DNA from 4 places in the Janthinobacterium sp. GW823-FHT06H09 genome. Region 1 is predicted to be linked to each of the others. Evidence: predicted binding sites of a transcription regulator. Region 1 holds the regulator's gene; each other region holds the start of a gene.
What was found. The regulator FNR, encoded in region 1, switches genes on or off when oxygen is low (the NO sensors DNR and NnrR bind a similar motif). The targets are predictions, from matches to a motif close to TTGATNNNNATCAA.
Positions count from the first base shown of each region.

Region 2: the regulator FNR is predicted to act here: its motif matches at 2,174-2,187, upstream of nirK (copper-containing nitrite reductase).
Region 3: the regulator FNR is predicted to act here: its motif matches at 3,691-3,704, upstream of AC1Q6X_RS15540 (universal stress protein).
Region 4: the regulator FNR is predicted to act here: its motif matches at 2,434-2,447, upstream of AC1Q6X_RS02385 (universal stress protein).

Region 1 covers NZ_JBXAHC010000005.1:350,042-355,888, reverse strand. Annotated here, with positions in the region: gene ccoG (cytochrome c oxidase accessory protein CcoG) at 1-595, shown strand, start outside; gene AC1Q6X_RS10765 (FixH family protein) at 742-1,266, shown strand; gene fnr (fumarate/nitrate reduction transcriptional regulator Fnr) at 1,393-2,151, opposite strand; gene AC1Q6X_RS10755 (response regulator) at 2,391-5,465, shown strand; gene AC1Q6X_RS10750 (TOBE domain-containing protein) at 5,544-5,847, opposite strand, start outside.
Region 2 covers NZ_JBXAHC010000012.1:118,936-124,782, forward strand. Annotated here, with positions in the region: gene ytfE (iron-sulfur cluster repair protein YtfE) at 1-576, opposite strand, end outside; gene nirK (copper-containing nitrite reductase) at 609-2,105, opposite strand; gene norR (nitric oxide reductase transcriptional regulator NorR) at 2,256-3,812, shown strand; gene AC1Q6X_RS20980 (c-type cytochrome) at 3,827-4,168, opposite strand; gene AC1Q6X_RS20985 (c-type cytochrome) at 4,183-4,512, opposite strand; gene AC1Q6X_RS20990 (AAA family ATPase) at 4,746-5,615, shown strand; gene AC1Q6X_RS20995 (GNAT family N-acetyltransferase) at 5,646-5,847, shown strand, end outside.
Region 3 covers NZ_JBXAHC010000008.1:142,509-148,355, forward strand. Annotated here, with positions in the region: gene AC1Q6X_RS15515 (amino acid ABC transporter permease) at 1-71, shown strand, start outside; gene AC1Q6X_RS15520 (amino acid ABC transporter permease) at 71-763, shown strand; gene AC1Q6X_RS15525 (amino acid ABC transporter ATP-binding protein) at 760-1,503, shown strand; gene AC1Q6X_RS15530 (glycine zipper domain-containing protein) at 1,609-2,163, shown strand; gene AC1Q6X_RS15535 (hypothetical protein) at 2,360-2,719, shown strand; gene AC1Q6X_RS15540 (universal stress protein) at 2,741-3,607, opposite strand; gene phbB (acetoacetyl-CoA reductase) at 3,776-4,522, shown strand; gene AC1Q6X_RS15550 (TraR/DksA family transcriptional regulator) at 4,691-5,071, opposite strand; gene AC1Q6X_RS15555 (VOC family protein) at 5,180-5,596, opposite strand; gene AC1Q6X_RS15560 (hypothetical protein) at 5,680-5,847, opposite strand, start outside.
Region 4 covers NZ_JBXAHC010000001.1:500,854-506,700, forward strand. Annotated here, with positions in the region: gene AC1Q6X_RS02375 (chemotaxis protein CheA) at 1-1,208, opposite strand, end outside; gene AC1Q6X_RS02380 (protein phosphatase CheZ) at 1,208-2,062, opposite strand; gene AC1Q6X_RS02385 (universal stress protein) at 2,529-2,996, shown strand; gene AC1Q6X_RS02390 (response regulator) at 3,151-3,795, shown strand; gene AC1Q6X_RS02395 (Crp/Fnr family transcriptional regulator) at 4,132-4,938, shown strand; gene hemP (hemin uptake protein HemP) at 5,190-5,387, shown strand; gene AC1Q6X_RS02405 (hypothetical protein) at 5,473-5,799, shown strand.

The sequences.
Region 1 (5,847 bases):
GTGTCCGACCGGTATCGATATCCGCAACGGCCTGCAGTATGAATGCATCGGCTGCGCCGCCTGCGTCGATGCCTGCAATACCGTGATGGACAAGGTCGAGCGGCCGCGTGGCCTGATACGCTACAGCACCGACCATGCGATGGAAAACAACTTCAATTCGAAGCAGATCCGCCAGCGCGCCATGCGCCCGCGCGTGCTGATCTACACGTCCATCCTGGCCCTGATCATCATCGCCGTGTGTACGTCGCTGGCCCTGCGCACGCCCCTGAAAATGGACGTGATCCGCGACCGCGGTTCGATGGGACGCGAGGTGGAAGACGGCATGATCGAAAACGTCTATCGTCTGCAGATCATGAACACCTCGGAGCAAAGCCAGCACTTTAAAATCAGCGCTTCCGGCTTGCCGGGCCTGACCTTGCTGACGCGCGACGAAGTGACCTTGCAGCCGACGGAAACGCTGGGCTGGCCGATCCGCCTGCGCGTGCCGCACGGCGTCGGCGAGAAGGGCTCGAACAAGATTGCGATCGAATTGCACTCGCTGGACGACCCGTCGCTGCACGTGCGCGAAAGCGCGGTGTTCATCGTGCCGCGGTGATGTTGATTTGGGGTCGGCCCCTCCGGGTCCGACCCCGTTATTTCGCCGTAGGGGTATCATCAATCATGCGTTAGGGTCACTTGATTTTCAACCCGGAAGCAAAAGCTGGAGTCGGACCCAAAGGGTCCACCCCCAAGGAGAACACAATGTCCGACAGTCTGAAACTGCAACCTCCCGTTGCCCCGTGGTACAAACACCGCTGGCCATGGCTGCTGATGATCGGTCCCGGCCTGTCCGTGGTCGTCGGCAGCTTCATGGGCTATATCGCGTTTACGCAGCCCGATGCGCTGGTGGTGGGCGACTATTACAAGCAGGGCAAGGCGATCAACCAGGATTTGAAGCGCGACACGATCGCCAGCGACCTGGCCATGGATACGACCCTGTCGTATGACGTCGCTGCAGCGCGCCTGAGCGGCTCCGTGCACAGCTTCGGCAAGGCGTACCAGGGGCCTTTGCAGCTGCACCTGGCGCATGCGACCCTGCCGGAAAAGGATATCAAGCTGCTGGTGCAGCCCGATGCGGCCGGCAATTTTTCCGTGGCGCTGCCGATGCTCGAGCGCAGCCGCTGGCAAGTGCTGGTGGAAAACGACAAACGCGAGTGGCGCCTGTCCGGCATCTGGACCTGGCCCGTGCAACGCAGCATCGCGCTGCATGCGGATGAAGAGTTATAACGTACAGCGCCGGGAAAAAACCGTAGCGAGCGGCAGTGATTTGTGGCTGAGAAGCACAGCTGTGCTATAGCACAGCGAGCATCGCAGGCCGCAAAGCACGACGCGCAGTAGGTTTTGACGGTGCTGTTACTTGCAGACGTCGGTGCCGGCTGTAATGGCTTTTAACTTGGCCGGCTGCAAGATCTCGATCTCGCGGTTGGAGACGCGCAGCCAGCCTTCCTTCTTGAATTTCGACAATAAACGGCTGACGCTTTCGATGGTCAGGCCCAGGTAGTTGCCGATTTCCTCGCGCGACATGCGCAACTGAAATTTGCTGGCCGAATAGCCGCGCGCTTCATAGCGCGACGCCAGGTTGACGATAAAGGCGGCAAAACGCTGCGTCGCCTGCATGTTGCCCAGCAACAGCATGACACTTTGCTCGCGCGTGATTTCCTGGCTCATCATGCGGTGGAAATGGCGCAGCAGGGTCGGCATATTGCCCAGCAATTGTTCCAGGCTGGAAAACGGGATTTCACACACTTCGCTGTCTTCCAGCGCCACCGCATTACAGTGGTGGCGGTCGGCGCTGATGGCGTCCATGCCCAGCAGTTCGCCAGCCATCTGAAAACCCGTCACCTGCTCTTCGCCGCCCGGATTGATCTGGTAGGTCTTGAAGTGGCCCAGACGGATCGCATACAGGTTCTGGAACGAGTCGCCGATGCGGAACAGCGAAGCGCCGCGCACGATCTTGCGGCGGCGGCCGATGATCTGGTCCAGTCTGTCCATGTCGCCCACGTCGAGGCCCATCGGCAGGCACAATTGATGCATGCTGCAGGTCGAGCATCGCGCACGCAACGCTTCCACGGTCACTGTGGGCGAGGTTGGAGTGAGTAGCGCTTCAGTCATGTCGGTACCTTTTAGAAAATGCAACAACAAGTTTACTGCATACAGGGTTGCCGTGTGCCAATTTCACCGCAATTTCGCTGAATAAACGACGTTCCGACTTTAATTATATGGCAACATCGTCAAAAGCCCATGCGGAGAGGGCAATTTGCGTGGCGGCGCTTGCCAAGCTGGGGTATTGATAGGAAAATTCCTGACAGCATTATCTGCCGCCTGTGCCGCCCGGTACTGAAAAGGAAATCATGAAGCCTCTCGGCATCAAAGCAAAAGTCGCGCTGGCCACCAGCCTGACCTCGATCGCCATGATCGCGCTGGTCACCATGATCCAGGTGCAGCACATGCGCGACGATTTCACCAAGGTACTGTTGAGCCAGCAGTCGTCCCTGATCAGCCGCACCGCCGCCGAGCTCGACGACAAGCTGGGCATGCTGCTGCAGATCGTCACCCTGACGGCCCGGCAGCAGCCGCCAGAACTGATCACCCAGCCCGCCCAATTGCGCGACTACTATTCGCGCCGCTCGATGCTGGTGCTGTTCGACGACGTGCTGGTGCTCGACGCGCACGGCGCCGTCGTGGCCGACATGCCGGAAGTGGCGGGGCGCGCCGGGATCAACGTCGCCGAGCGCGAGTATTTCCAGACCGTGCTGCGCACGCGCCAGCCCATGATCACCGAGCCGATGCTGGGCAAATCGAGCGGCATGCCCATCGTGCAGATGGTCGCGCCCGTGCTGGGCGCCGATGGCCAGGTGGCCGGCGTGGTGATCGGCGTGCTGCGCCTGTACAAGGATAACCTGCTGGGGAGGTTGCGCTCAGAAAAGATCGGCAAGAGCGGCTATTACTTCGTCCTCACGCGCGGCGCCGTGCCGCGCTATGTGCTGCATCCCGACACCAGCCGTTTGCTGCAGCCGCGCCTGCCGAACGCCAACCTGACGACCACCCGGCTGCTGAAGGACGATGGCGAAGGCACCATGGTCAGCACCAACAGCCGCGGCATCACGGCCGTCAACAGCTTCAAGCGCCTGAAATCCGTAAATTGGCTGCTGGCCGCCTCGCTGCCCCTCGACGACGCCTTCGAACCGTTCGACGGCGTGCTGTACCGGCTGGTGCTGTGGAGCATCCTCGCCTCGCTGCTGGCCGCAGCCGTGCTGGGCTGGGTCACCGTGCGCCTGCTCTCGCCGCTGGTGCGCCTGCGCGACACCCTGCAGGCGCTGCGCGCCAGCGGCAGCCGTTTCACTCCCGTGCCCGTGCAGCAGCGCGACGAGATCGGCGAGCTGACGGAAGCGTTCAACGGCCTGATGAGCGAGCGCGACCGCTTGCAGCAGGAGCTCGAATCGCGCGCGGCGGAGCTGGAACAGGAGCGCGACCGGGCCGAGGCGGCCAACCGCGCGAAGAGCGATTTCGTGGCCAACATGAGCCATGAAATCCGCACGCCCCTCAATGCCGTGCTGGGCATGGTGTATTTGCTGGGCAATACCAAGCTCGATACGGAACAGCGCAAGTATCTGACCATGGTGCGCGTGGCCGGCCAGTCGCTGCTGGGCATCCTCAACGACGTGCTCGATTATTCGAAGATCGAGGCACGCCGCATGGAATTGTCGCCCGTCGAATTCGACCTCGACGAGGTCATGAACACGCTGGCCACGACGATGACGATGAATGCGGGCGAAAAGGAGCTGGAACTGGCGATTGCCGTCGAGCCCGACGTGCCGCGCCGCCTCATGGGCGACGCCCAGCGCCTGCAGCAGATTCTCGTCAACCTGGCCGGCAACGCCATCAAGTTCACCGAGAGCGGCGAAGTGGTGGTGGCCGTCAGCCTGTCCGAGAAAGACAAGGGCCGCGCCTGGCTGCGCTTCGAAGTGCGCGACACGGGCATCGGCATGACGGAGTTGCAGCAACAGCAGCTGTTTGCCGCGTTTTCGCAAGGCGACCAGAGCATCACGCGGCGCTTCGGCGGCACGGGCCTGGGCCTGGCCATCAGCAAACAGCTGATCCACATGATGGGCGGCGACATCGCCGTCGCCAGCAGCGAAGGCAAAGGCAGCCGCTTCTGGTTCAGCGTGCCGTTCGAGATGCTGGCGCAGCCGGCCGAAACGCGGCGCACGCCCACCCTGGGCCAGCTGCGCCTGCTGGTGGCCGACGACAACCGCACCACGCGCGAACTGATCGTCAAGCTGATCGAGGCATGGGGCTGGCTGGCCGACGAAGTGGACTCCGGCTTTGCCGCTATCGAACTGTACCGCGAGCGCCTGGCGCAGCAGCAGCCGTACGACGTGGTGCTGGCCGACTGGCACATGCCCGTGATGGACGGCCTGGCCACGGCCAAGGCTATCCGCCAGGCAGCCAGCGGCCAGCGCCAGCCCATCGTGGTGATGGTCAACGCCTTCGCCCGCAACCACCTGGAGGAAATCTCCAGCGCGGCCGAGGCCGACGTCGTGCTGATGAAGCCCATCACGGGCTCGAGCCTGTTCGACGCCCTGCACCAGGCGCTGATTACCAAGCACGACGGCGGCGAGCAGCGCATGCTGCAGCAGCCGCTGGGCACGGAACTGGCCGGCGTGCATTTCCTGCTGGTGGAAGACAACCATTTGAACCAGGCCGTGGCGCGCGGCATCCTCGAACACATGGGCGCCACCCTCGACGTGGTGGGCGACGGCTTGCAGGCCGTGGAACGGCTGCGCACGGAAGCGCTGCGCTACGACATCGTGCTGATGGACATGCAGATGCCCGTCATGGACGGCTTCAGCGCCACCCACATCATCCGCACGGAACTACGCTTGAGCCTGCCCGTGATCGCCATGACGGCCGGCGTGCTGGCGTCCGAGCGCGAGCGCTGCATGACGGCCGGCATCAGCGATTTCATCGCCAAGCCCGTGGTGGTGGAAGAGATGATGGAAGTGATCCTGCGCCACCTGCCCAAGCGCCCGCCAGTGCAGACGGCGGGGCCGGCGCCCGTCGCCGATGAGGAAGTGTTTTCCATGGCGCCGCTGATGCGCGTGATGGGGCGCGACGCGAAAGGGCGCGGCGTGCTGCGGCGCATGGTGGAAGACGCGCTGAACAAGGGCATGACGCCCATGCGCGACGCCGAAACAGCATTGCAGGCAGGCCGCCACAGCGACGTGGCGCGCATCCTGCACAGCGTGCGCGGCTCCGTCGGCACCCTGGGCACGAAACGCCTGATCCGCACCGCGTTCGCCACCGAGGAAGCCATCGATGCGGGCCGCCTCGACGAGGTGCCGGCGCTGCTGGCGCAGACGGCGCAGGAACTGGAGCAGGCGCTGGCGGCGGCGGCCGATTGGTTGTCCAGGCTGAAGGATTAAGCCTGCAACGTAAAACTGGGGTCAGACCCCGGAACCTTGTCGGATTACGCGCTTGCGCGCTAATCCGACCTACCCCATTTACGCGGGCACGCCCAGAATCACGCTGGACGCCTTGAAAATCGCCGTCACACTGCTGCCGATCTCGATGCCCAGCTCGGTGCTACTCTGGTTGGTGATGATGGCGGCGATCGTGCCGCCACGCGGCAAGTCCAGCACCACTTCCGTGTTCACGGCGCCCGTCTGCACGCGCGTCACCAGCCCGGCCAGCTGGTTGCGCGCGGAAAAGCGCGCGCCTGCGCTGTCGGCCACGAGGATGATCGACGATGCCTTGATCAGCGCAAACGCTTCCGCGCCCGGCACCAGGCCCAGGCTTGCGCTGCTG
Region 2 (5,847 bases), on a different contig from region 1:
CGCGCGCCAGGTGGTGCAGGCGCCACCTGGTGCGGTGATATCGTTCGTCATCGCCTCCATGGCGCGCAAGGCCACGCCATGGTCGTCATGCTCCATGCGCATCACGTTGATGGGCGCGCCGGCCCGGGGGCCCTGGCCGCGCACGATCATGGGGAACAGCACGTCTTCCTCCTTGCGCATATGGCTTTCCAGTTCCTGCGCCATGGCCGACAGGTGTTCCGCCAGCCCGTGCGGACAGTCGGCGCGGTCGCCATGCACCTGCTCGACCTTGCGCGCCAGGCGTATCAGCTCGGGCAGCTGCTCGCGATGCACGGCGTGGTAGCGCGCCAGGATGTGTTCCACCAGCTCGGCGGCCGGGGCGTCCTGCCAGTCACGCTCGCCGCTGGCGTCAATCCGTCCGGCCAGCACTTGCAGTTCCTTGACGATGGGCGCCGCGTCCACGCCGGCCGCTTCGGCCGCCGCGCGCAGGGTCTTGTTGCCGCCGCAGCAGAAATCGAGGCGGTGCGCATCGAACAGGCGCGTGGCGCCGGGGATGCGGCGGGCCAGCTGGCCCAGGGATAGGTCGATCATTTCCATAGCAGTTCCTTGATGATGAATGGGGGGTTGTTTTATTGGACGGCGCCCGCGTGGTAGACGCCGGGCACGGCTTCGCCCGTCACTTCCAGCACGCCCACGGCGCCCTTGCCGGCGCGCGACAGCGCATGGTCGACCAGCAGATAGCTGCCAGGATGCTGTACCTTCAGTTCGACGATGGTCGCGCCGCCCGGCGCCACCAGCGTGGTTTGCACGTCGTTTTTCGGGCTGCTGATCGAGCCTTCGCTGTACACCTTGTCGAAGATCTCGCCGATGATGTGGAACGACGAAATCTTGTTCGGGCCGCCGACACCGAAATAGATGCGCACGGTCTCGCCGACTTTCGCCTGCAGTTTGTGCGTCTTGCTCAGGGCGCCCACTTCGCCGTTGAAGACGTAGTAGTCGGGCAGCTCATTGGCCATTTTTTCCAGGTTCGGTTCCTGGTGCACGGGTGCGCCGTGCGGACGGCCCGTGTACATCTCGCCCTGCATCACGTAGTACTCGCGGTCGACCTTCGACAGGCCGCCTTCCGGTTCGACGAGGATCATGCCGTACATGCCGGCCGCGATATGCTGCGGCACGAGCGGCGTGGCGCAGTGGTAGACGAACAGGCCCGGATTGAGCGCCTTGAAAGTCACCGTCTTTTCCTGCCCCGGCGCCACCTGCGTGTGCTGTCCGCCGCCATGGCCGCCCGTCACCGCGTGCAGGTCGATCGAGTGGATCATCTTGCTGTCCTTGGCGTTGAACAGGGTCAGTTCCACCGTATCGCCCACCTTCGCGCGCAGCATCGGGCCCGGTACTTGCCGGTTGAAGGTCCAGTAGGTAAAGCTGGTGCCGTCATCGAGCTTGCCCGGCAGTTCCACCGTCTCCATGCGGTATTTCAGGGTTTGTGGCGCGCGCGCGCCGATGGCGGAAGGCACCTGCGCCGGATTGGCGGCCACGCTGACGGCCGATGGATCGGGGCCGCGCATCGGCGACGGCGCGGGCGTGTACAGGGCCAGCGCGGCGGCCTGGCTCGATTCGCCCGCTGCGCTGCCGGCGCCAGCGGCCTTCGGCGCGCCGGCTTCGGCCAGCGAGGTGCCGGCGACTTCCAGCTTGCCTTCCATGCCGATCTGGCGGTGGCCGGGAATCGAGCAGTAATAGGTGAACGTGCCGGCGCGCGTGACCTTGAAGCGCACGGTGGTGCTGCCGCTATTGGCGCTGAACTTGTTTGATGCCACGTTCAGTTCCGGGATCAGCAGGTCGTGCTCGGCGCCTTCGCCGCTTTTCAGCACCAGTTCGACCGTGTCGCCCACCTTGGCCGTCAGCACGGGGTTGACCTGGCCCTTGGCATCGATGAACACCATCTTGCCGTCGACGATATTGGTTTGCAGTTCATAGCGCTTGAGCGCGGCGGCAGCAGAGGGTTGGCTGACAGCGGCCGCAGTGGCGGCGGCGCTGGCCGGCAGGCTCGCCTGGGCTTGCACGGACAGGGGCATGGCCAGCACGCAGACGGCGGCGGCAATGGCGCGGAGGGAGGGAGTCGTTTTCATCAGGCTTTCCTTGGTCTTGTATGCCGGTTCGGCACCCTTACCTAGGCAAACGGTGTGCCAGGAAAAACTTGTTTTAAATCAACGATTTGAAAAATGCAGGGTCGATATGACCCTTTTCAAGCGTGGTCCGTTGTACCCTGCATGGTACTTATGACCACCACCGCCATCCACCTGCTGCTGCTCACCGACCTGGTCGCCGACCTGCCCGTGGCCGTGCGCCTGCAGCGCCTCGTGGGCAGCCTGCGCGCGCACTTCGGCTGCGAGGCCGTGGCCTTGCTCAAGCTCGACGGCGAGCACCTGCGCCCCGTGGCGATGGCCGGCCTGGCCAGCGACGCGCTGGGACGCCGCTTCGCCGTCGCCGACCATCCGCGCCTGGCCGCCATCCTGCAGCGGCGCGGCGTGCTGTGCTTCCATCACGACAGCTCCCTGCCCGATCCCTACGATGGCCTGATCGCCGAGCGGGCCGGCGAACCGCTGCCCGTGCACGACTGCATGGGCATGGCGCTGGACCTGGAAGGCGAACGCTGGGGCGTGATCACGCTCGACGCGCTGCGGGTGGGCACCTTCGATACGCAGGCGCAGCGCGACCTGGGCGAGCTGGCCTGCGCCATCGAGGCGGCCGTGCGCGTGACGCGCCTGGAGACGGAAATCCGCGCCCTGCGCCTGTCGGGCGGCGCCATGCTGGCCGATGCCCAGGCGCCGCGCGAGGAACACGATTTCGTCGGCCAGAGCAGCGCCATCACGCACTTGCTGCACGAATTGCAGGTGGTCGCCGATTCCGAACTGCCCGTGCTGCTGCTGGGCGAGACGGGCGTGGGCAAGGAATTGTGCGCGCACCGCCTGCACCGCCTGTCGCGCCGCGCGGGCAAACCGCTGATCCACGTCAATTGCGCAGCCTTGCCGGAATCGCTGGCCGAGAGCGAGTTGTTCGGCCATGTGCGCGGTGCGTTTTCGGGCGCCGTCAGCGACCGGCCCGGCCGTTTCGAGGCGGCCGAAGGGGGCACCCTGTTTCTCGATGAAGTGGGGGAATTGCCGCTGTCGATACAGGCCAAGCTGCTGCGCACCTTGCAAAATGGCGAAATCCAGCGCCTGGGCGCGGACCGGCCGCGCCGGGTCAACGTGCGCGTGATCGCCGCCACCAACCGCAGCCTGCGCGAACATGTGCGCGACGGCTCGTTCCGCGCCGATCTGTACCACCGTTTATCCGTGTATCCCGTGCCGATTCCGCCGCTGCGCGAGCGGGGCAACGACGTGCTGCTGCTGGCGGGCGGCTTCCTGGAACTGAACCGCGCGCGCCTGGGCTTGCGCAGCCTGCGCCTGTCGGCCGCGGCGGAAAACGCTCTGTGCCACTACCGCTGGCCCGGCAACGTGCGCGAACTGGAACATGTGATCAGCCGGGCCGCGCTGAAAGCCGTGATCCGCGGCGCGGACCGCAAAGAGATAGTAACGCTGGAAACGGATATGCTCGACCTCGATGCGCTGGAAGCGCCGGCCGGCACGGACGCGCTGCCGCTGGCGCCAGCCGCGTGCGGCACGCCGGCGGCGCCGCTGCTATCGATGCATCAGATCGTCGAAGCGAGCCAGCGCCAGGCCATCCGGCAAGCGCTGGTGCTGCATCAGGATAACTGGGCCGCTGCGGCGCGGCAGTTGGGACTCGACGCCAGCAATCTGCATAAACTTGCTCGCCGGGTGGGGCTGAAAGCCTGAGCCGGCGTTACCGCTCAGCGATGAGTGACCAGGCTGCTCGGCAAGCTGTGCAGGTAGGCGGCCAGGTCCTTGATGTCCTGGTTGCTCAACGGTTTCACCTGGCCCGTCATGATGGCGTTGTTGCGGCCGTTGGCCTTGTCGCCCCGTTTATACGCCGTCAACGCGTGTTCCAGGTAATCCCTGTGCTGACCAGCCAGCTTCGGGTAGGACGGGTCGATGGGCGAACCGTAATCCTTGCCGTGGCAGGTGGCGCAGCTGTATTTTTCGGCCAGGGCCTTGCCCGTGTTGACATTGCCGGCGGCGCTGACGGAAAACGAAACGGTGGCGCAAACGAGGGCGGCGAGTAGTGTTTTCATCATCTGGCTGATCCTCAGTTCGGCTTGGCTTGTTGCGCATAGTACGCGGCGACATCGGCGATATCCTGGTCCGACAGGCTGCTGGCGATGCCCTTCATGCTGGGGTGCTTGCGGTCGCCCTTCTTGTAGGCTTGCAGCGCATTCTCGATATATTTTGCCGGCTGGCCGCCGATCATCGGCACCTGGAACACTTCGGGGAAGGTTGCCTTGTAACCGGGGATGCCGTGGCAGCCGATACACATTTCCACCTTGGCAGGGGCTGCCTTGGCGTTTCCTACAATGTCAGCCGCTGTGACGGCATTTGCTATGCCGGCAAGCACGAGAAGTGCAAATATTTTTTTCATAGTGGCAATGTGAACAAAGGTAATCGGAGAAACGCCAGTGCTGGTTTTTATTGATTTTATGTGTTGACAATTAAGGTTGACAATTAATCTGCTGCTTGCCGATTCTAGCCAAGATATTCTTGCAAGTCCACCTATAAAACCCGCATTGTCGGCAGGCAGGCACAGGCCGTCCGCGTGGCAGCGCGCCACAGTTCTGTTTATACTCACCATTTCCCTACTTTGGCAGACCGCTCATGCAAGCACAGCACACCCAGCAAGGCCAACGCTTCGAAGGTTCCGACAGCTATGTCGCCACCGCCGACCTGAAACTGGCCGTGAATGCGGCGCTGACCCTGCAACGCCCGCTGCTGATCAAGGGCGAACCGGGCACGGGCAAGACCATGCTGGCCGAGGAAGTAGCCGCCGCGCTGAACATGCCGCTGATGCAATGGCATATCAAATCGACCACCAAGGCGCAGCAGGGCCTGTACGAATACGACGCCGTGTCGCGCCTGCGCGATTCGCAGCTGGGCGACGAGCGCGTGCGCGACATCCAGAACTATATCGTCAAGGGCGTGCTGTGGCAGGCATTCACGGCGCCCGAACCGGTGGTACTGCTGATCGATGAAATCGACAAGGCCGACATCGAATTCCCGAACGACTTGCTGCGCGAGCTGGACCGCATGGAATTCTATGTGTATGAGACGCGCGAAATGGTCACGGCGCGCCACCGTCCGCTCGTCATCATCACCTCGAACAACGAGAAGGAATTGCCGGACGCCTTTTTGCGCCGCTGCTTCTTCCACTACATCAAATTCCCGGACAAGGACACGATGGAGCAGATCGTCGCCGTCCACTACCCGCACCTGAAACAGGAATTGCTGGCGCAGGCGCTGCAAACCTTCTATGAAGTGCGCGACGTGCCGGGCCTGAAGAAAAAGCCGTCGACGTCGGAATTCCTCGACTGGCTCAAGCTCCTGCTGGCCGAGGACATCCCAGCCGAAGCGCTGCGCAGCAAGGACAACAAGGCCGTCGTGCCGCCGCTGCACGGCGCGCTGCTGAAAAACGAGCAGGACGTGCACCTGTTCGAGCGCCTGATGTTCATGTCGCGCACCAACCGCTAAGGAGCGCCGGTGAACGATATCAGCCCCGACATGGTCTTCGTCCCCCTGGAACTGCACGGCATCCGCCTCGAAGCCTTGGCGCCGCACCACGCGCCCGGCCTGCGCGCGGCAGCCATGGATGGGGAACTGTGGAATCTGCGCGTCACCTCCGTGCCCGAGCCGGACCAGGTGGACCAGTACATTTTCAAGGGCATCGAGATGCGCCCCACGCGCTTCGCCTTTGCCGTCATCG
Region 3 (5,847 bases), on a different contig from region 1:
GCGCGGCCTACCTGGCCGTCTCGCTGCTGATCGCCGGCCTGGCGGCCTTGCTGCAAAAGAAGGTGTCCTGATGCTGGAACTCCTCCATGATTACTGGCTGTATTTCCTCGTGGGACGCTATCCCGAGGGGCCGCTGGGCGGCCTGGCGCTGACGGTCGTGCTGGCCAGCCTGGCGCTGGTGCTGAGCCTGCCGTTCGGCCTGCTGCTGGGCCTGGCGCGCCTGAGTCCCTGGCGCCTGCTGCGCTGGCCCGTCGCCGTACTGATCCACGTGGTGCGGGGCATCCCCTTGCTGCTGGTGATTTTCTGGGCGTATTTCTTCCTGCCCAGCATCACGGGACATGAAAGCGGGCAATTCGGTACCATGCTGGCCGCCCTCGTCATCTTCGACGGCATTTATCTGGCGGAAATTGTGCGCGCCGGCGTGCAAGCCGTGCCGCGCGGGCAGGTGGAGGCGGCCCGCTCGCTGGGCTTGAACTATCTGGACAGCATGCGCTCGGTGGTGCTGCCGCAGGCGCTGCGCCACATGCTGCCCTCGCTGCTCAACCAGTTCGTCTCGACCATCAAGGAAACCTCGCTTGGCTACATCATCGGCCTGGCCGAGGTGTCGTTCATCGCTTCGCAAGTGAACGGCCTCGTGCTGACCAAGCCCGTGCAAGTGTATTTCCTGCTGGGCATGACGTATTTTGTCTTGTGTTTCAGCCTGTCGCGCGCCGCCTTCTGGCTCGAGCGGCGTCAGGCGCGTCTACTGAAAGCGGCAGCATGATTAACTTTGACAACGTCAACAAATACTATGGCGACTATCACGCCTTGTGCGAGATCAATGAACACGTCGCCAAGGGCGAGGTGCTGGTCGTGTGCGGGCCGTCCGGCTCCGGCAAGTCGACCCTGATCCGCACCATCAACCGCCTGGAGCCGATCGCCTCAGGGCGCATCGCGGTGGCGGGCCAGGATATCCACGCGCCGGGGCTGGACGTGAATGCCTTCCGCTCGCATATCGGTTTTGTGTTCCAGCAATTCAACCTGTTTCCCCATTTGTCCGTGCTGGACAATTGCGCGCTGGCGCCGCAGCGCCTGCGCGGCCTCACCCGGCGCGAAGCCGAGGAGCGGGCGCTGGCCCTGCTGGAGCGGGTGGGCCTGGCGCACAAGGCGCGCGCCATGCCGGCGGCCTTGTCGGGCGGGCAGCAGCAGCGGGTGGCGATTGCCCGCGCGCTGGCCATGCAGCCGCCGCTGATGCTGTTCGACGAGCCGACCAGCGCGCTGGACCCGGAAATGGTGGGCGAGGTGCTGCACGTGATGCGCGACCTGGCCCACGGCGGCATGACGATGGTGTGCGTGACGCACGAGATGGGTTTCGCGCGCGAAGTGGCGGACCGCGTCTGGTTCATGGACCACGGGCAAGTGCTGGAACGGGCCGCGCCCGACGAATTCTTTGCGCGGCCGCAGCATGTGCGCGCACAGCAATTCCTGGCCGATATCCGCAGCCCATATGGGGCACCGGCCTGAGGATTTCTGGGCTGTGTGCGCAAGCGAACGGTATCTTGGCGTTGTCCGGCGCACGCTATCGGAGTGGCGCACGGGGCGCCCGCAGCCGACCAGGAGGGCCGTATCATGTCACGCATCATCGCAGGTCATTTTCAGTTGCAGGAGCAGATAGACGCCGCGCGCGCCGCCCTGAACCAGGCGGGTTTTCCTGACAGCCGCATCAGCGCCTTCTTTGTCAACCAGCCGGGCCAGCATGATTTGCATGCGCTCGGCGGCGACCGCGACGTCTCGCCGGGCGCCAAGGAGACGCCGGAAGGCGTGGTCGAGGGCGTGGCCGTCGGTGCCGCCGTCGGTGCCGGCATCGGCGCGGCCACCACGCTGGCGACGGGGCCGCTGGGGCCGGTGGTGGGCGCGCTGGTGGGCGCCCATGTGGGCTCACTCTACAGTTTCAACAAGATGAAGGAGGCGGGCGAGCCCGAGAAACATGGCGAAAATCACCGCCAGCCGCGCCATCCGGGCATGCTGATCGCCGTGGCGCTGGGCGGCCTCGAAGAGCGCGAACGGGCGCTCGAGACACTGCACCGGCTGGGCGCCGAGCATATCGAGGAAGCGGAAGGCACGATCGCCAATGGCGACTGGCATGACTTCGATCCGCTCAGCATTCCCGTGCTGGTGGCGTGAATCAACGCCTCTGTGGTGCCATATGCATAAATTCCGCGCTGCACGAAATTTAGGTATGATCCTTGTTAGTATGAGTAATTATTGGTAAACAATGCCGACAGGGATAGTTTCCGCGCGCCCGAAGTGACACTGGACCAAGGTGACTGCCCGTAGTACTTGCCTCGCATGCTAACGAGTATGGATAGGAGGGCGCGTCATGACACAGGCATGGTTCATTCTGACACGGGCCGATGGGCGCGACATCTGCGCGCCCTCACCGGCACAGCTGGCCGATGCGCTGGCCGAGGTGTACCGCGGCGGCGCCGTCACGCCGGATGGCAGCCCGGCCGCCGTCTTGTTGCGCTTTGGCTACGACGATGGCTTGATGTATCAGGTCGAAGTCGCTAGCGGAGGCGAAGTCACTTTCGAGGAATGGTCGGACCGCGATTGCGAAATTGCCCTGGCCAGTCCGCGCCACATGTCGGCCCTGCCGCAGGACGATGCGCTGCAGTTGTGGCAGTGGCTGGCGCAGCGCCAGGTGGCAAAGATCCGCAGCCAGCCCTGGCAGGGCGGCTAGCCCGACCGTTTTAGCAAAGGCCTAGTGCGCCATCAGCACGGGGATCGTCATGCTCTGCAGAATCGTGCGCGTGACGCCACCGAGGATGGTTTCGCGCAGGCGCGAATGGCCATACGCTCCCATCACCAGCAAGTCGACCGACAGGTCGGCGGCCTGCGACAGCAGCGCCTCGCCGATATCGCCGCGCCGCACGCCACCCCCATCGAGCAAATGCAGCCGCGCTTCCACGCCGTGGCGCGCCAGGTAGTGCACCAGTTCCGCGCCCGGCTGTTCGCCGTGCTCGGCCGCATGCACCTGGGCGTCGAAGATGGCCACGTGGACTTGCCCGGCGCGCTGCAGCAGGGGAAGGGCGGCGGTCACGGCGCGGCTTGCTTCCTTGCTGGCGTTCCAGGAAATGAGCACATTGCGCGCCGCTGCCGGCGGCGCCAGCAGGGGCAGCGGCGGCGCATACGGCACGATCAGCACGGGCCGGCCCGAATGCAGCAGCACATAGGCGGGAAAGTCGCGCATCACGGACGGCGATTTATCCTTGGCATTGTATTGGCTGATGACGACCAGGTCCGCATAGCGGGCAAGCAGGCTGATGCCACCCGCCGCCTCGTCGTCGAGCACGCGCTGTTCGAACGAGGCGACGCCTGCCGCGCGCACCTGTTGCTCGAAACCGTCGAGGGCGCGCGTGGCGCGGTCGCGTAGGAAATTCAGATGCAAGCTCAGGTTCGGGTCCGCATCGAGGTCGGGCTGGTGCTGGTACAGCAGGCGCGACACGCCCGTCAGCGCCACGCCCGTCAGGTGGCCGCCGCACGCCTGGGCGATGCTGGCCGCCGCTTCGATGCGGGCGGCGCGCCCGGCGCTGTCGTCGATGTGGAGCAATACGGTCTTGTACGTCATGGCCTGTCCTCTCGCTGTGCAGTAGCGGCCATTCTGGCACAGTCCGGGGCGCCGGCCGCGCACGACTGCACCAGGCTGGGCACTTGATCTGGCGCAAGGCTGGCAATAAAAACTGCTCCTACACTTGATGCCACGCAGAACAACCATAACAAGCGGGGAGAGACAGTCATGAAGGAACAAAAGGTAGCGCTGGTCACGGGCGGCATGGGCGGCCTGGGCACGGCCTTGTGCCGGCGCCTGCATGCGGCGGGCTTTGCCGTCGTGGCGGCGCATACGCCGGGCAACACGCGGGTGGAAAGCTGGCTCGACGAGCAGCAGGCGCAGCAGTATTATTTTCACCCGCTGGCCCTTGACGTGACGGACTTTGCTGCCTGCAGCGAAGCCGTCGGCAAGGTGCTGGCGCAGTTCGGCCGCATCGATGTGCTGGTCAATAACGCCGGCATCACGCGCGACCAGAGCATGCGCAAGATGGAGTTGCCGCACTGGTCCGAGGTGATGCGGACCAATCTCGACAGCCTGTTCAACATGAGCAAGCAGGTGCTGGAACCCATGCTGGAAAAGAAATGGGGACGCATCATCAATATCTCGTCCGTCAATGGCCAGAAGGGCGCGTTTGGCCAGTGCAACTACGCGGCCGCCAAGGCCGGTGTGCATGGCTTCAGCAAGGCGCTGGCGCTGGAAGTGGCGCGCCACGGCATCACCGTCAACACCGTGTCGCCCGGCTACCTGCGCACGCAGATGGTGACGGCCGTGCCGGCCGATATCCTGGAAACGAAGATCCTGCCGCAAATCCCCCTGGGCCGCCTGGGCGAGCCGGACGAGGTGGCGGCCCTGGTCGCTTACCTGGCGTCCGACGAGGCGGCATTCGTCACGGGCGCAAACATCGCCATCAATGGCGGACAGCACATGAGTTAAGCAAGCGTACAGCTTGCATAGAGGCAATGGCAGTAGAGGAGACCCGTCCACCCAGCCGGCGCATAGACGCTGGCGGAGGACGGCAGGCAGCATGGTAATTACGCTGGAAAACAGGGGGCAGGGCAGCGATGCCTTGCCCTTTGTTGTCGTGCCGCCGTTAAGCTAGGGTCATGGTATGGCGCGCCGTGCCTTTTCCAGCCGCGTCTGGCAATCGATGCACAGGCGCGCTTCAGGGCGGGCGTTCAGGCGCGACAGGCCGATGGCTTCGCCGCAGTTGTCGCACAGGCCGTAGCTGCCGTCGGCGAACTTGGCCAGCGCATGCTTGATGATGGCCAGTTGCGCCTGATTGTGCTCGGCCGCTTCGCTGACGAGGGCGTTCAAGGTGCGCACGCTGGCGTTGTCGGCCGGCGAGGCTTCGATTTCATTGAGCAGCGAGGCGCGCGCGTCCGCTTCGGCCGCTTCGTTCTCTATCTGTTCCAGCAACGCCAGCTTGCGTTGCTCCAGCACGCCTTGCAGGCGCTGTAGCTGGTCTTGCGGCAATCCATTCATGGCTGTCCCCGATAGGAGTCTCTCCTCTATGGTAGTCCAGGATGGGCGCTTCTGCTTGCGCTACTACCCGCGCCGCGTTTGACGCGGCGCAGGCAGGCGCGGGCTGTTCTATGCTGGCTCTTTCAGGCAGTTGACCATCCAGGCCACGCCGAACTGGTCTTTCAGCATGCCGAAGCGTTTGGCCCAAAACGTTTCTTCCATGGGCATCTGGATGTTGCCGTCACGCGCCAGCGCGGCGAAGGCCCGTTCCGCCTCTTCCTGCGTATCGACGGTCAGGCAGATCGAGCTGCCGCTCATGCCCTTGGCACCCTCGTCGCAGCCGCCGTCCGAGCCCATCAGCATGGTGGGGCCCAGCTGCACGGAGCCGTGCATGATCTTGTCATACCAGTCTTCCTTGACTTGCTCCTGGCCCGGCGAGCCGCGGAACGGCATCAGGCACAGGTCTGTGCCATGCAGGTGCTGCCGGTAGTATTCCAGCGCTTGCGCGCAGTTTCCATTGAATTGCAAATACGGTTCGATACGCATGTTGGTCTCCTCTGGCAATCGCCCCGCAGGCACGATTGCCAGGCGGGGACGTCCCAGTATAGGCGCTCGCCGGCCGATTTCAATCAGTCCGGCGCCATCTCTTGCAGCCGCTCACGCACCTTGCCCAGCGTGCTGAGGATGCGCTCGGGATTGCCGGCCAGGACGGCACTGCCCAGATGTAACAAACTCGTCGACAGGCTGATCCAGTGCCGCACATCGTCGTTGCGGGCGATGCGCAGGCGCACCGTGTC
Region 4 (5,847 bases), on a different contig from region 1:
ATCATGACGCTGTTGGCCTCTTGCCAGGCTTTCAGCGAAATATACGACTTGGCGGGCTTGCCGGCGGCCAGGCGCGCTTCCGGCGATTCGACGCCATGGTCGAGCGAGTTGCGCAGCATGTGCACGAGCGGATCGTACAGGCTGTCCACGACGACGCGGTCGACTTCCGTTTCCGCGCCTTCGATGGTCAGCTCGACATCCTTGCCCAGGTCTTTCGCCAGCTCGCGCACCAGGCGCGGGAATTTCTGGAACAGGCGGCCGACAGGCTGCATGCGCGTGGCCAGGGTGGCCCGCTGCAGTTCGGTCGAGTAACGCGAGGCGCGCTCCAGGGTTTCCGCCAGGGTCGCCATCAGGGTAGCGGCCTGGCCTTCGAATTTGAATTGCAGCAAGCGTTCGAGCAGCACGGCGGCCTGGTTGGCGGCCTGCACGGATTCGCCCGCCACTTCCAGCAGCGCGTCGAGCTTGACGGCGTCGACGCGGATGCTGTCTTCCTTGACGGGCGCGGCATGGCGCACTTCCGGACGCTCTTCGCGTCGCTCGGCGCCATCCCAGGCCTTGGCGGCCGGCTTGGCGGCAGCGGCAGCAGCGGCGGGCGCAGCGGCGGCCACGACGGCAGGGGCAGCGGCGACGGCGGACACCGGCGCGGCAGCGACCCGGCTGCCCTCGGGCACGACGGCGTTATACATGCCTTCCCAGTCCAGGCCATCGGCGCCGGCGGTGGAGACGGCGGCGGCAGGCGTGGCGGCAGGCACTTCCGCAACCTCGGCAACGGGCGCGGCCACTTCCGCCACCACGGCGGCGGCAGGCGCAGGCGCGTCCATGCCCTTGCCTTCGATGGCGTTCGTCAGGATGTGTTCCAGCTCTTCCGGCATGGCCGGCAAGCTTTCCGGCGCGGCGCCATTGGCCAGTTCCGTCAGCTGGTCGGCGACGAAACCGGACGCCTGCAGCGCCGCCTCGATGGCGATGGGGGTGACGGGCGCGGCGCCCGTGCGCAAGGCGTCGAACAGGTTTTCCGTCAGGTGACAGGCCGCCACCAGCGCGGGCAAGCCCATGAAGCCGGCACCACCCTTGATCGTGTGGAAGGAACGAAACACCGCATTCAGTGTTTCCTTGTTGTCAGGATCGCGCTCGAGGCGCAACAAGTGCTCTTCAACATTAACCGCAAGATCCATCGCCTCAACGACGAAATCCTTGAGCATATCGTCCATTAGAATCCCAAATCCGCAAGAAGGTCGTCTACATTATCCTGGTCCAGCGCCACCGACGGCACGGACGGGCCCTGCATCAGCGGCACCGGCTTTTGCGCCAGTTTCTCGCGCACCTCGGCCGGCGCGTTGTCGCGCAACAGCTGGGCCAGTTCGTTTTCCACGGTCTTGGTGATGTTGACCACTTTTTTAATCAGCTGGCCCGTGATGTCCTGGAAGTCCTGCGCCATCATGATTTCCAGCAAGCGCGCTTTTTCCGCTTCCGTCGCTTCGGCAACGGCTTGCGCGAACTGGCGCGAGTCGCCGGCCAGGGCCTTGAATTCTTCCAGGCTCAGCTTGCCGTCGAACAGCGCCGTCCAGCGGCCGTCCATGTCCTTGGCTTTCTTCGACAGCACATCCTGCGCCGGCATGCCTTCGTCGAGCGTGTTCAGGACCTTGTTGGCGGCCTGCTCGGTCAGGGTGGCGACGTATTCCAGGCGGTCCTGGGCGTCGACGATCTGCGACGACGCTTCCGTCAGCGCCTTGTCGTAGCCCAGTTCGCGCAGCGAATCGTGCAGCAGGCGCACGATGCCGCCCAGACGCTCGAACATCGGCTTGTCGGACTGGTCGACGGGATCGGCCGCGTCGCCAGACGCCTCGGCGCCGGCCACAGGCAGCGCTTCCGCCTCGGCGGCCACGGGCTCGGCGGCTGCCGGCACGGCGGCGTTGGCCGACACCGAGTCGAACAGCGCGTCGAAATCGTCCTCCGCAATCACGGCGGGAGCGGGCGCGGCGGCAGGCGCGGGCTGAGCCGCGGCCGCACTTTGCGCAGATACTTCATCGAATAATGCGTCGAAATCATCAGCGGCGTTGGTCATATCCCTGCTTCTCCATAATTTGTCAAAATTCCGCCTGAACTGTGCGTTTTACAGACTGATACCCACAATTTCTCGATTAAGATGATTTGAGGCAATACCGCTGCGATGGTGCGAGTGTAGCAGGGCGCCGCCCTGTTGGTAAATCTCAAAACGCGCTTCCTGGTGCAAAGCTGGCCTACAAGAGCTTTTCCACAAGGAAATATGTGTTCCAGCTGTTGTATTTTGAAATACTACCATTGGCGTGCGTGCAAGACCACGCACAGCAGAAGAAATCCTGCTTCCGGGCGTCTGCGCAACAGCGCCACATGGACATCGTTGCAGCTACACACGATCTTTCTGCCAATGTTGTCTATACTGAAGGTGCAGTTGTATTGATAATTATCAAGTCTTTGCATGAATACAATGCTGCCGCCGCGTCTACAATAAGAGGCGTTGCGCGCGCTCAGTCACCGCCAAAGGACCTGCCATGTATAAGAAAATTCTGATCGCCACGGATGGCTCCACCGTCTCCAACCTGACGGCCTGCGCCGGCGTTGCTTTTGCCGAACAGATGCACGCCGACATCCTTGCCTTGTATGTGGCGCCCGAATACCAGTACCCGGTGTACATCGAAATCATTCCGCCAAGCTATCCCAGCGAGGAGGAGTACCGCATCGCCATGCGCAAGGCCGGCGCCGACCATTGGCAGCCCATCCTCGACGCGGCCGCCAAGCGCGGCCTGGAAGCGACGGGCCTGACGGCCTTTTCCGACAGCCCGGCCCTGAAGATCGTGGAAGTGGCGCAATTGCAGCATTGCGATCTGATTTTCATGGGTTCGCATGGCCGCAGCGGCTGGGGGCAATTGCTGTTGGGCAGTGTGACCAATAAAGTGCTGTCGCACTCGAAATTGCCCGTGCTCGTGCATAGGCTGATCAAGGAACCCCCGTCCGAATAAGAGGTCACATGACCACCGGGGCCGCCGTTGCCGGCATATGCAGAAAAAGGCATAATGCGGCCGCCTCAGTTAAAATGACAACGTTTCTCGTTTCTCAACATTTGATTGTCCGGTGACGGACAGAGCAGATTTCACGCATCCAGATTGCCCGCCTATGATACGTATTGTAATTGCCGACGACCACACCATCATGCGAGAAGGCTTGAAGCGCATCCTTGACGGCGCGCCGGATATCGATATCGTGGGCGAAGCCATCGACGGCTTTGAAGTACTCAATCAGGTGCGCCAGGGCGGCTTCGACCTGCTGCTGCTCGACCTGTCAATGCCGGGCCGCAGCGGCGTCGACCTGATCCGGCAAATCCGCAGCGAGGCGCCCAAGCTGGCCATCCTGATCCTCACCATGCACGAGGAAGAACAATATGCGGTGCGCGCCATCCGCGCCGGCGCACAAGGCTATCTAACCAAGGAAAGCGCTGGTACCCAGCTCGTGGGCGCCATTCACAAGGTGGCGTCGGGACGCCCCTACATCAGCGCCGAGGTGGCCGAGCAGCTCGTGCTCAACATCATGATGCCGAATGAAAGCTTGCTGCACAAACAGTTATCGGACCGCGAGTTCGAAGTCTTTTCCCTGCTGGTGGCGGGCAAGTCGATCACGGAAATCGCCAACAACCTGCACCTGAGCGTGAAGACGGTGAGTACGCACAAGACGCGCATCATGCAAAAAATGGGCATGAGTTCGCTGTCCGAAATGGTGCAGTACGCCGTGGCGCACCGCCTGCTCTCCCCCTTCAAGACGTAAGCCCGGCGGCGCGCGCCCGCGCGTCGACCGTAGGAACAATCCTACTCCCCCTACCGTAGCTCCTACTGCCATATTCAGCCACTGCTGATATTAATTGCATATGGTTGTTGGCATACTGAAACCAGTAATCAAGTTGCTGGGAAGTTATTTCATCACACAGCAAGTCGTCAGCGAATTGAGCTTTACCAGCCTGGACGCGCGCCGCCCTTTCCCTGCCCGCCGTCTGCGCACCCTGTCATTCAACTCTGAACTACCTGTCACCAGGAGATGAACATGCTGTCCACGCAAACGCCCGAAACCCGCGCCGCCGCCCCATCGCTGGCCCCCTCTTCCCCGATGGAAGCAGGGCGCCAGCGCCAGGGGCGGCTATGGTCGAACCTGAAGGAAGTATGCGATCTGCTGCATATCTCCAGCGCCTGCACCATCGCCGCCGACGAACTGCTGTTCCAGCACGTGCAATTCAAGACGGGCCAGCGCGTGCATACCATCGGCCAACCGTTCGACACCTTGTACATCGTCAATTCGGGCTTCCTGAAAACCGTGCTCATCGACGAATTCGGCAATGAACAGGTACTGAGCTTTCCCATGAAGGGCGACATGCTGGGCGTCGACGGCATCCACTCGCGCCACTACTCCTCGGAAGCGGTGGCCCTGTCCGACTGCGACCTGATCTTGTTGCCGTTCAAGAAGCTGACGGCGCTGGGACGTGTTCACCTGGAACTGGAAAACGTCATGTACGGCGTGATGAGCCGCGAACTGGTGCGCGAACAGGCGATGATCGGCATGCTGGGCGCCTTGAGCGCCGAAGCCCGCGTGGCGCGCTTCCTCGTCTCGCTGGCCGACCGCTTCGCGCAGATGGGCTATTCGAGCAAGCTGTTCAACCTGCGCATGACGCGCCACGAAATCGGCAGCTACCTGGGCCTGACCCTGGAAACGGTGAGCCGCACTTTGTCCGCCTTCAATGAAATCGGCCTGATCTCGGTTGACCAGCGCACCATCGGCATCAAGGATCCGGACGCCCTGAAAACCCTGCGCCGCCTGCCGCCGTCGCGCTCGCGCGCCAAGCAGCTGGCTGCCGCCAAGCTCAAGGCCGACACCACCGCCGCCGCGGCCGCCTCGGCGCAATTGCTGGCCACGATTTAACGCCATCCCGATTTCTTCCAGCTTGGCACAGGCTTGACCCGACCAAGGCGCGCACCGCCTTGGCGGGTCTTTTTTGCTGCCGCTCCCCTTCCATGCCGCGCCAATGGCCGTCTTCGCGCAGCGCCATGCTCCACGCTGCCATCCCATCGCAAAAAAGCACGGCTTGCGCATAAATAAGCCTTGCTTTTCGGGCCACATTCAACAATAATGCAAATACGAATCATTCTCAACTGAGATAAAGAAAGCCCAACATGCAAAGCTCAAAACCAGCCTTGATCCAGGATGCCGCTACCGCCCACGTCCGTCCTCCCGTCAGCATGGCCCAGCCAGCGCGCCGCATCACCAGCGAAGCGCTGCTGCAGCAGGGCCGCGAAGTGGAGATTGAGCACAGCGGCAAGATCTATCGCCTGCGCGTCACCCAATTGAACAAGCTGATCCTGACTGCCTGAAGCAGCACGGCAGCCAGTCACCACGCTCGCCAGCCAGTCGCGCCCCGTGCGCGCAGCCAGCCAAACCACCGCACAGGAGTGTTTGATGGCGAACGACCGACCTTCCCCGATGTTTCCTTCCCCGCAAGGCCAGCAGCCTGAATTGCTGCTGTCGGCCGTGCTGCACCTGATGTCGCACTACCATGCGGACAGTCCCTGCGAGAAACTGGCCGCAGTCATCGAACGCCATCTGCAAGCGCTGGCCGGCTCGCCCGGCCTCGGCCCCGTGCTGCAAGCGACTTGCCAGCAACTGTCGCAGCAATGGGCCACCCTGGTGGCGCTGCACCGGCCCGCGCCGCCGAAGACCACCTTGCTCGAGCGCCTGGCACGCATGCTGAGCGCCAGACGTCCTGCCTCGCCGCTGCCGCACTAATTTCTATTTCTCTTCCACCGCTGCCCCACCGCCCAACAGGATATCGCC